Regions from separate parts of the Paenibacillus tritici genome, predicted to be linked through region 2. Evidence: a T-box and tRNA genes for the amino acid it is inferred to sense, from the RefSeq annotation. Region 2 holds a T-box; the other holds one or more tRNA genes.
The links. The T-box of region 2 lies ahead of KDC22_RS26935 (arginine--tRNA ligase). A T-box ahead of a tRNA ligase gene usually reads a tRNA of that ligase, here a tRNA-Arg.
Positions count from the first base shown of each region.

Region 1: it has a tRNA-Arg gene. The T-box ahead of KDC22_RS26935 (arginine--tRNA ligase) is inferred to sense a tRNA for this amino acid. The anticodon was not compared.

Region 1 covers NZ_CP073365.1:981,443-986,039, forward strand. Annotated here, with positions in the region: rRNA gene KDC22_RS04150 (23S ribosomal RNA) at 1-2,052, shown strand, start outside; rRNA gene rrf (5S ribosomal RNA) at 2,130-2,246, shown strand; tRNA gene KDC22_RS04160 (tRNA-Asn) at 2,298-2,373, shown strand; tRNA gene KDC22_RS04165 (tRNA-Ser) at 2,378-2,467, shown strand; tRNA gene KDC22_RS04170 (tRNA-Glu) at 2,508-2,582, shown strand; tRNA gene KDC22_RS04175 (tRNA-Val) at 2,699-2,774, shown strand; tRNA gene KDC22_RS04180 (tRNA-Met) at 2,808-2,881, shown strand; tRNA gene KDC22_RS04185 (tRNA-Asp) at 2,957-3,034, shown strand; tRNA gene KDC22_RS04190 (tRNA-Gln) at 3,129-3,203, shown strand; tRNA gene KDC22_RS04195 (tRNA-Lys) at 3,230-3,305, shown strand; tRNA gene KDC22_RS04200 (tRNA-Leu) at 3,322-3,405, shown strand; tRNA gene KDC22_RS04205 (tRNA-Gly) at 3,413-3,487, shown strand; tRNA gene KDC22_RS04210 (tRNA-Arg) at 3,498-3,574, shown strand; tRNA gene KDC22_RS04215 (tRNA-Pro) at 3,733-3,806, shown strand; tRNA gene KDC22_RS04220 (tRNA-Gly) at 3,819-3,889, shown strand; gene KDC22_RS04225 (helix-turn-helix transcriptional regulator) at 4,074-4,597, shown strand, end outside.
Region 2 covers NZ_CP073365.1:6,291,092-6,295,688, reverse strand. Annotated here, with positions in the region: gene KDC22_RS26935 (arginine--tRNA ligase) at 135-2,105, opposite strand; T-box leader at 2,167-2,390, opposite strand; gene KDC22_RS26930 (hypothetical protein) at 2,471-2,611, opposite strand; gene KDC22_RS26925 (hypothetical protein) at 2,626-2,931, opposite strand; gene KDC22_RS26920 (hypothetical protein) at 3,160-3,519, shown strand; gene KDC22_RS26910 (DEAD/DEAH box helicase) at 4,197-4,597, opposite strand, start outside.

The sequences.
Region 1 (4,597 bases), 2.4 Mb from region 2:
AGGGCTAGCCTCGGTGAATGGAGTGGTGGAGGTAGAGCACTGATTGGGTGCGGGGCCCGCAAGGGTTACCAAGCTCAGTCAAACTCCGAATGCCATTTACTTCTTGCCGGGAGTCAGACAGTGAGTGCTAAGATCCATTGTCAAAAGGGAAACAGCCCAGACCATCAGCTAAGGTCCCCAAGTGTGTGTTAAGTGGGAAAGGATGTGGAGTTGCACAGACAACCAGGATGTTGGCTTAGAAGCAGCCACCATTGAAAGAGTGCGTAATAGCTCACTGGTCGAGTGACTCTGCGCCGAAAATGTAACGGGGCTAAACACACCACCGAAGCTATGGCTAGATGCTTTGCATCTGGGGTAGGGGAGCGTTGTATGTAGGTTGAAGGTGTACCGTAAGGAGCGCTGGACCGCATACAAGTGAGAATGCCGGTATGAGTAACGAAAAGATCAGTGAGAATCTGATCCGCCGAAAGCCCAAGGTTTCCTGAGGAAGGCTCGTCCGCTCAGGGTAAGTCGGGACCTAAGGCGAGGCCGACAGGCGTAGTCGAAGGACAACAGTTTGAAATTACTGTACCACCGTAATCCGCTATGAGCGATGGGGTGACGCAGGAGGGTAGTGACGCGGACTGATGGATGTGTCCGTCTAAGCAGTGAGGCTGATGTGTAGGCAAATCCGCACATTACTAAGGCTGGGCTGTGATGGGGAGCGAAAATTGTAGTAGCGAAGGTCATGATCTCACACTGCCAAGAAAAGCCTCTAGCCAGGAGAAGGTGCCCGTACCGCAAACCGACACAGGTAGGCGAGAAGAGAATTCTAAGGCGCGCGGAAGAACTCTCGTTAAGGAACTCGGCAAAATGACCTCGTAACTTCGGGAGAAGAGGTGCCTCGGTAGGGTGAATAGCCCGAGGGGGCCGCAGTGAAAAGGCCCAAGCGACTGTTTAGCAAAAACACAGGTCTGTGCGAAGCCGTAAGGCGAAGTATACGGGCTGACGCCTGCCCGGTGCTGGAAGGTTAAGGGGAGTGGTTAGGGGCAACCCGAAGCTGTGAACCGAAGCCCCAGTAAACGGCGGCCGTAACTATAACGGTCCTAAGGTAGCGAAATTCCTTGTCAGGTAAATTCTGACCCGCACGAATGGCGTAACGACTTGGGCGCTGTCTCAACGAGAGATCCGGTGAAATTTTAATACCTGTGAAGATGCAGGTTACCCGCGACAAGACGGAAAGACCCCATGGAGCTTTACTGCAGCTTGATATTGAATTTGGGTACGATCTGTACAGGATAGGTGGGAGCCGGTGAGGCAGGAGCGCAAGCTTCTGCGGAGGCGCCGTTGGGATACCACCCTGATCGTATCTAGGTTCTAACCTAGTGCCCTTAGCGGGTACGGGGACCGTGTCAGGCGGGCAGTTTGACTGGGGCGGTCGCCTCCTAAAGAGTAACGGAGGCGTTCAAAGGTTCCCTCAGAATGGTTGGAAATCATTCGCAGAGTGCAAAGGCATAAGGGAGCTTGACTGCGAGACCTACAAGTCGAGCAGGGACGAAAGTCGGACTTAGTGATCCGGTGGTACCGCATGGAAGGGCCATCGCTCAACGGATAAAAGCTACCCTGGGGATAACAGGCTTATCTCCCCCAAGAGTCCACATCGACGGGGAGGTTTGGCACCTCGATGTCGGCTCATCGCATCCTGGGGCTGAAGTAGGTCCCAAGGGTTGGGCTGTTCGCCCATTAAAGCGGTACGCGAGCTGGGTTCAGAACGTCGTGAGACAGTTCGGTCCCTATCTGTCGTGGGCGCAGGAAATTTGAGAGGAGCTGTCCTTAGTACGAGAGGACCGGGATGGACGTACCGCTGGTGCATCAGTTGTTCCGCCAGGAGCATGGCTGAGTAGCTACGTACGGACGGGATAAGCGCTGAAAGCATCTAAGCGTGAAGCCCCCCTCAAGATGAGATTTCCCAGTATGTAAGACCCCTTGAAGACGACGAGGTAGATAGGTTGGAGGTGGAAGTGCAGCAATGCATGGAGCTGACCAATACTAATCGGTCGAGGGCTTATCCAAATACACTAATACACAAATTCGTTTCGGATTCAGTTTTCAGGAATCAAATCCTGAAGCATTTACGCTGTAAATGCCCGTTTGGTGGCGATAGCGGAGGGGTTCCACGCGTACCCATCCCGAACACGACCGTTAAGCCCTCCAGCGCCGATGGTACTTGGACCGAAGGGTCCTGGGAGAGTAGGACGCCGCCAAGCGGACCATCCACACACACTGTGGTATTTTTTTTGCCCTTATTGGTTACATATTCCCTGATAGCTCAGTTGGTAGAGCACTCGACTGTTAATCGAGTTGTCACAGGTTCGAGTCCTGTTCGGGGAGCCACCATGGAGAGGTGTCCGAGTTTGGCCGAAGGAGCACGATTGGAAATCGTGTAGGCGCCACAAGCGTCTCGAGGGTTCGAATCCCTCTCTCTCCGTAGCATTACTTTTGTACAAGCAATACTTTTCACATAACATGGCTCGTTGGTCAAGGGGTTAAGACACCTCCCTTTCACGGAGGTAACATGGGTTCGAATCCCATACGAGTCACCAATTTCTTCTTCGATGAATGGGATGAGAATTCCCTGGGTTCGTTGAAGCATAGGCATCGTTAGGAATACTTCGCAATCTCGTAACGGAGTGGAGAGTATCCCATACGAGTCATACATGGAGGCTTAGCTCAGCTGGGAGAGCATCTGCCTTACAAGCAGAGGGTCGGGGGTTCGAACCCCTCAGCCTCCACCATCTATGATTAACTGAATAGATCTTTACCAATGACGCGGGGTGGAGCAGCCCGGTAGCTCGTCGGGCTCATAACCCGAAGGCCGCAGGTTCAAATCCTGCCCCCGCAATTTATCCCCACAAAGTGAAGAGATGCTCTGTAGCATATTCCGAGTACTTTCCGGGGACCCCAAAGTGCCAAACATGGAACCGTGGTGTAGTTGGCCTAACATGCCTGCCTGTCACGCAGGAGATCGCGGGTTCGAATCCCGTCGGTTCCGCCATTTTTATGGTATTAAGATGTCAGGGTTTGAGCATCCTATATCTCGAAGTATAGAGTATCCACCCGATTCCGTAGTGTTCTGCTAATTATAATATTGGGGATTAGCCAAGCGGTAAGGCAACGGACTTTGACTCCGTCATTCATAGGTTCGATTCCTATATCCCCAGCCATCTATTTTTGATTGTTTTTCTCATGAGAGCCATTAGCTCAGTTGGTAGAGCACCTGACTTTTAATCAGGGTGTCGAAGGTTCGAGTCCTTCATGGCTCACCATTTTCTTGTAACGTGTGCGCGTGTGGCGGAATGGCAGACGCACCAGACTTAGGATCTGGCGTTTCACGACGTGGGGGTTCAAGTCCCTTCACGCGCACCATGTTTTTGCGGACGTGGCTCAGCGGTAGAGCATCGCCTTGCCAAGGCGAGGGTCGCGGGTTCGATTCCCGTCGTCCGCTCCATATAGATTTTGCGCCCTTAGCTCAGCTGGATAGAGCGTTTGACTACGAATCAAAAGGCCGGGAGTTCGAATCTCTCAGGGCGCGCCACTATTACTTCATTGAATTATCAAAGTGTCCTCAAGATTCGAACGAGTTCGTTGGAGCATTGTCTTCGATAGCACAACTTCGCAATCGGATGCGCAGCATCCGTATCTCTCAGGGCGCGCCATTATTACTTCATTGAATCATCGCTTCACTTGTATTAACGGGATGTAGCTCAGCTTGGTAGAGCACCTGGTTTGGGACCAGGGGGTCGCATGTTCAAATCGTGTCATCCCGATATTTCACCTTTGCGGGTGTAGTTCAATGGTAGAACTTCAGCCTTCCAAGCTGATAGCGTGGGTTCGATTCCCATCACCCGCTTAAATATTTGCTGTAGAAGAAGTCCGTCAACCATAATTGGTTGGCGGACTTTTTTGTGTACAGGTGGGAGTTGCAGGAGGTTGCAGCGAGTGTTTTTGCAGACAGTTATCTTCCTGTAGAACTGATATAGTATAGCTATGGAAATCATAGGTGACATTTACGTGGAAGCTAAGGAGCATTCGTTATGACAGACAAGGTGATTCGGATTTTCAAAATTATTAATGCAATTCAGGCCAATCCCGGGATTACTGCGGCTGACTTGGCCTTCAGGTGCGAGGTGAATATTAGAACGATCTACAGGGATCTTGAGGTGATCAGCCATTTTGCCCCGGTTACGAATGAGGGAAGGGGGACGGGCTACAGGTTCATGGGGAAGTTCTTCATGTATCCGCTGGATTTCTCTGAGCAGGAGTCACTCGCCTTCTCGCTGCTGCCTTCAGTACTGAATCAGGATAAGATCCCGCCGGGCTTCCATTCTGCTTACGACAAGGTAATGGGAACGCATCTGAAGGAGAAATCCAGACAGAATGGAATCCTGGAGAATATTGCCGACATTATTCAAATGGGCACCCCGGCCTACCGCAAGGAGAGCCGGAATTTCCTGCAGCCGCTAATCGGGGCGATTCTGGAGCAGCGCAGCATCCGGACCATTTATCACTCGCAATCCCGTAATGCGACTACTGCACGGGAGATTGACCCTTATTATCT
Region 2 (4,597 bases):
GGACGTTGGAGCATAAGCTACGATAGCACTACTTCGCAATCAGCCCGAATGGGCTGCATCCCTTCCGGGACGTCAAGAAACAGCCTTCCTTCGGGAGGGCTGTTTCTGCGTTCGGAGGATGAGAAGCCCCAGGCTTACATCCGGTCCGGCTTGGGCAGACCGAGTACATCCAGCGCCTCGCCCAGAGTGCCGGTGAAGCAGCGGGTCAGCCAGAGGCGGAAAGCGATACTGGCCTCCCCGCCTTTGAGGATCGGGCAGGAGGAGTAGAAATGGTTGAACAGCGAGGCCAGGCCATGGGCATAGTTGCAGATCGTATTCGGCGTAAGCTCCTGACTGGCTGTATAGAGTGTGTCCTGCCACAGGCTGAGCTGCCTCAGCAAGGCAAGCTCGGCGGCTTCGAGCTGCGGCGGAAAGAGCGGCAGCTTGATTTTTTCACTAACCGCGTCACCCCCGCTACCACTAACCGCACCGGTCCCGCTGCCACTAACTGCACCGGTCCCGCTGCCGCTAACTGCACCGGTGCTATTGCCTTCCGCCGCAGCGCCGCCCTTGCTGAGCACACGCTGCGCACGGGCATAGGCATACATCAGGTAGACACCGGTGTTGCCGGAGATTTCCATCGCCTGCTTGAAATCAAACACAATTTCTGTGCCCAGATTGAAGCGCAGCAGGTAGTAACGGATGGCGGCGGTGGCGATCAGACGGCTGGACAGGCCATTTTTATCCGCACGGGTGGATTCAATCATATCCTCCATGAGCCGGACCAGCTCGGTAACCTTGATGCCGATTCCATGGCGGCCGGACATGGCATAGGAGCTTTTGCCGCCGGAGGTATCAATGCCGAGCCCTGCTGCAGAAGCTGGACTAAGCGAGACTACCCCATAGCTTACATGATGCAGTGAGTCGGCCTGTCTGGTGAATCCGAGTGCCTTGAGGGCCTGCTTCACCATCGCCTGCGGATACTCCTGTCTGTAATCAATAACATTCACAACCTTGTCCGCCTGTCCAAACGGAAGGGTCTGGCCGGTCATGCCAGTCGTCCACAACCCGCTGTTAAATTCACTGTAGCTCAAATCCTTGCCCAAGAGACCGAATTTCCACAGATGATAAGCGATATCCTTGGCTGTATAGGTCAAAATCCCGTTCGAGCGTACCAGTACTTTATCCTTCTGATGTTCTTCTCCCGTATCCGGCATAGCATGATCTCCGGCAGGTTGCTTCAGAATCCAGCAGCCGGCCAGCTTGCCTTCATGCTCCTGAACGAACACCTCGGTCTGCGACAAAAGGTCAAACGCGGAAGACCAGAAGCCTTCCTTCAGAATATGGCTCTCCCATACAAGCAGATCGTACTCTATACCGAAATTCCGCATCTCCTCCACATGCTCTTTTACAATCTGCCCGGCGACAAGATTGCCAATCCACGCCGTGTTGCCGTGCCCCTCTTCCAGCGCATGAAGAATCTCGGTCCGCTTCTGTACGGTCTCCGGCTTCTGCGCGTATGCCTTGTTGATCTCGGCATAAATATCCCAGCAGTAATCGCCGAAGCGCACATGTTCTCCCGCAAGCGGGATATTCAGCAGACCGACTACCGTATCAGCGAGCTGATTGCCGAGATCATCCACGTAGTTATGCACCTCGACGGAATAGCCGGTATGTCTCAGCATTCGAACCAGTGCATCTCCGATACAGGAGTTTCTTAGATGCCCGATGTGCATACTTTTATTGGGGTTCACAGACGTATGCTCGACAATCACCTTCCCGCCGGTGTTCCGGGGCAGCGCAAAGGTATCCCTGGTCTGCGCCCAAGCCTGCCAATCCATATACATGTTAATAAACCCCGGCGCGGCCACCTCGATTCGCATCAGCAGTCCGTTTACGGAGCCTGAGGCTTGGAGCTCACTGACGATCATTTCGGCTATGGCGTTCGGAGCTTTGCGCAGGGTACGGGCCAATTGCATGGCTATATTACTGGAATAGTCCCCATGCTCCGCATTCGCAGGCTGTTCCAGCTCAACAGTCACCTGAGAGACGGCGGGAGTTCCCAGGCTTACGGATATTTGGTGAATACACTGCTTCAGACTCTCTTGAATAAGCTCACTTAGCATTGGCATGGACAAGACCTCCTGATCATTCATGTAATTGGACGACAAAAAAAGCCTTCGTCTCAAAAGAGACGAGGCTTATGCGCTCGCGGTACCACTCTCGTTGCTAAACCTCACAGTTCAGCCACCTTACAGGTTAACGGTCCTCAGCCGGGGCTTCCTACTCTTAGGGTTCAGAAGTCCATCTCACAGGTGCGCTTCATCGTCCGAATCTGTACCGGCTTCCACTTTCCCGGCTCGCTGGGGACTAGATTTGAGGGCGATTACTCTCCTGATCATCGATTCAATATGGATTTTTATCAGTATAGCGAATTTCTGACAGAAAGCAATAGCAGATTGTGATGCAGCTGGCCGATCTCCGGCTATTATTACTCATCATTGGGCGCTCCTGTCAGATTCTTGATGTCCGTTGAGCCATAAATCAGCAGCATAATTACAATAATCAGCAGGATTCCTCCGGCAAACCCCTCTCCGTCAAAACTGTCTATATCCCCGTGCCTCACTTTCACTTCCGTTTAGGTGTTCAGGAGTTGTCGGCTTTCTTTTTCAAAGCGGTCATGATCTCGTTCAGCGTAAGGCTGCTGTTGTTATCGAGGAAGCTGACCAGCTTATCGACATTGTCATTGCTCAGATCACTTAAGGTTTTATATTTGCCCACCAGACTGACGAACATGGAGGCGTCCGTGTACATCTGGATGGAGTCAACTTTCAGCTTGCCGGTCAACAGAAGTGCGGCTACGGCAAATTCAAGCCCTTTCGGCGTTTGAGTGTTGGAGCTGGACGCAGTTTTTTTGGCGGCGGGCTTCTTTCCTTTTCCAGGAGGGGGCATGGGACTCCCTTCTTCCGTTCGGCGTTCGTATGGGAAGCGCAGTATAGGCGGTATTCCTTAGTAAAAGATATGCGTCTCTGCAGATATTGGTGAATAGGTTCAGACCTATGTCCACACCGTTATGCCATTGCCCGAATATGAATAGATTGTGCAAGTAATAATTAATCATTGCCGGAAGTGGAGTATCACAGGCAGCAATACCAATTACAACAGGAAGGATGAGACAGGATGGCAATTTTGTCAACAGGACCTATTGAAAATAATGCCGTTTCCGGAGTCAGGCCTACGCAGACTGTTACGGTAAGAATATTGAAACGGAATGCGCCGGGAGGCTCCGCTGTCACTATTCAGGGTTATGTACTGGGAGCGACAAGAACGCTGTATGTCAGTGAGACTATTAATGTTAATCCGAATGAAGTGGTGACCCGGAATTATTTTGCCGATCTGGATGGCTATGAATTTATTTTTACGGTTGGAGATGCAGATGTAGAGGACGTTGAGATTTCAGTCTGGGGCAAAACATCAACCGGCCAGCTGGTGAATGCTCATCGTGTGGTTTCGCATGAGCAACTAAACCCGGAAGATTAGACTGGTAATGCCATAGGATATAAAGAACAGGGACTCTTCCAAGCGTGATCGCTTAGGAGAGTCCCTGCTCTGGCGTTATACCAGGGCGCAAGTCAGGGGCTGAGTCTCCATGCGCCAGAATAAAGCTCATGAACAAGCACCTCTTGAGTAAGTTATAAGTCGACCTTGGATTATACCGGACTTGCTGGAAGCATCCAATCGGGACAGGCTGCCTCCAGCGGATAATAGGGAGTGCTGCTGCGCCCAATGTGTCAGCTTCTCGCTACCTCAGCGTTTCCAGTCACAACATTCCCAGCCACATCATTCCCAGCCACATCATTCCCAGAATCTCAGAGCCACGCCTCTACCAACCTGTCGCAACACACCTTAGCTATTTGAGGTGATTGCACTTAGTGCAATAGAAACCGTACTTTTCCGCTCAGAAAAGCATTCTATTGCACTTCATAAATTTGATTCCCGGATTTCTACTCAAAAACAGCGCTGACCCGAAATTCTAGTGTACGAAGTACAATAGATTCAATTTCTCAACGAGTTTGGAGGTGTTCTGTTGTACAAAATACAGCAGAATGGCAGAGTGGTACAGCAGCAAGCAGCAAGCAGCAAGCAATGCAACAAGCAGCAATACACCAGCCCCAGGCTGCGTTGGCATGAGTAACAGCATGCCATAGACCGGCAGGTCAGAGCGAGAGGATCTCACGGATGTCATGCTCGCTCAGGCTGGACAGAGCCTCCTGCCCCGGCTGAATGACTTCGTCTATCAGGTTTTTCTTCTTTTGCTGCAGCTCGTACATTTTATCTTCTACCGTTCCCTGGGCCACCAGGCGGATCACCTGGACGACTTTTTTCTGCCCGATCCGGTGGGCCCGGTCAGCCGCCTGCTGCTCAACAGCAGGGTTCCACCACAGATCATAGAGAATGACGGTATCGGCACCGGTCAGATTGAGACCGGTGCCGCCCGCCTTCAGCGAGATCAGGAACAGGTCGCGTTCGCCTTCATTGAAGCGGCTGCACAGCTCTACACGCTGAGAGGCCGGGGTTTGCCCGTCCAGGTAGAAATGCGGAATCCCCAGCAGAGCCA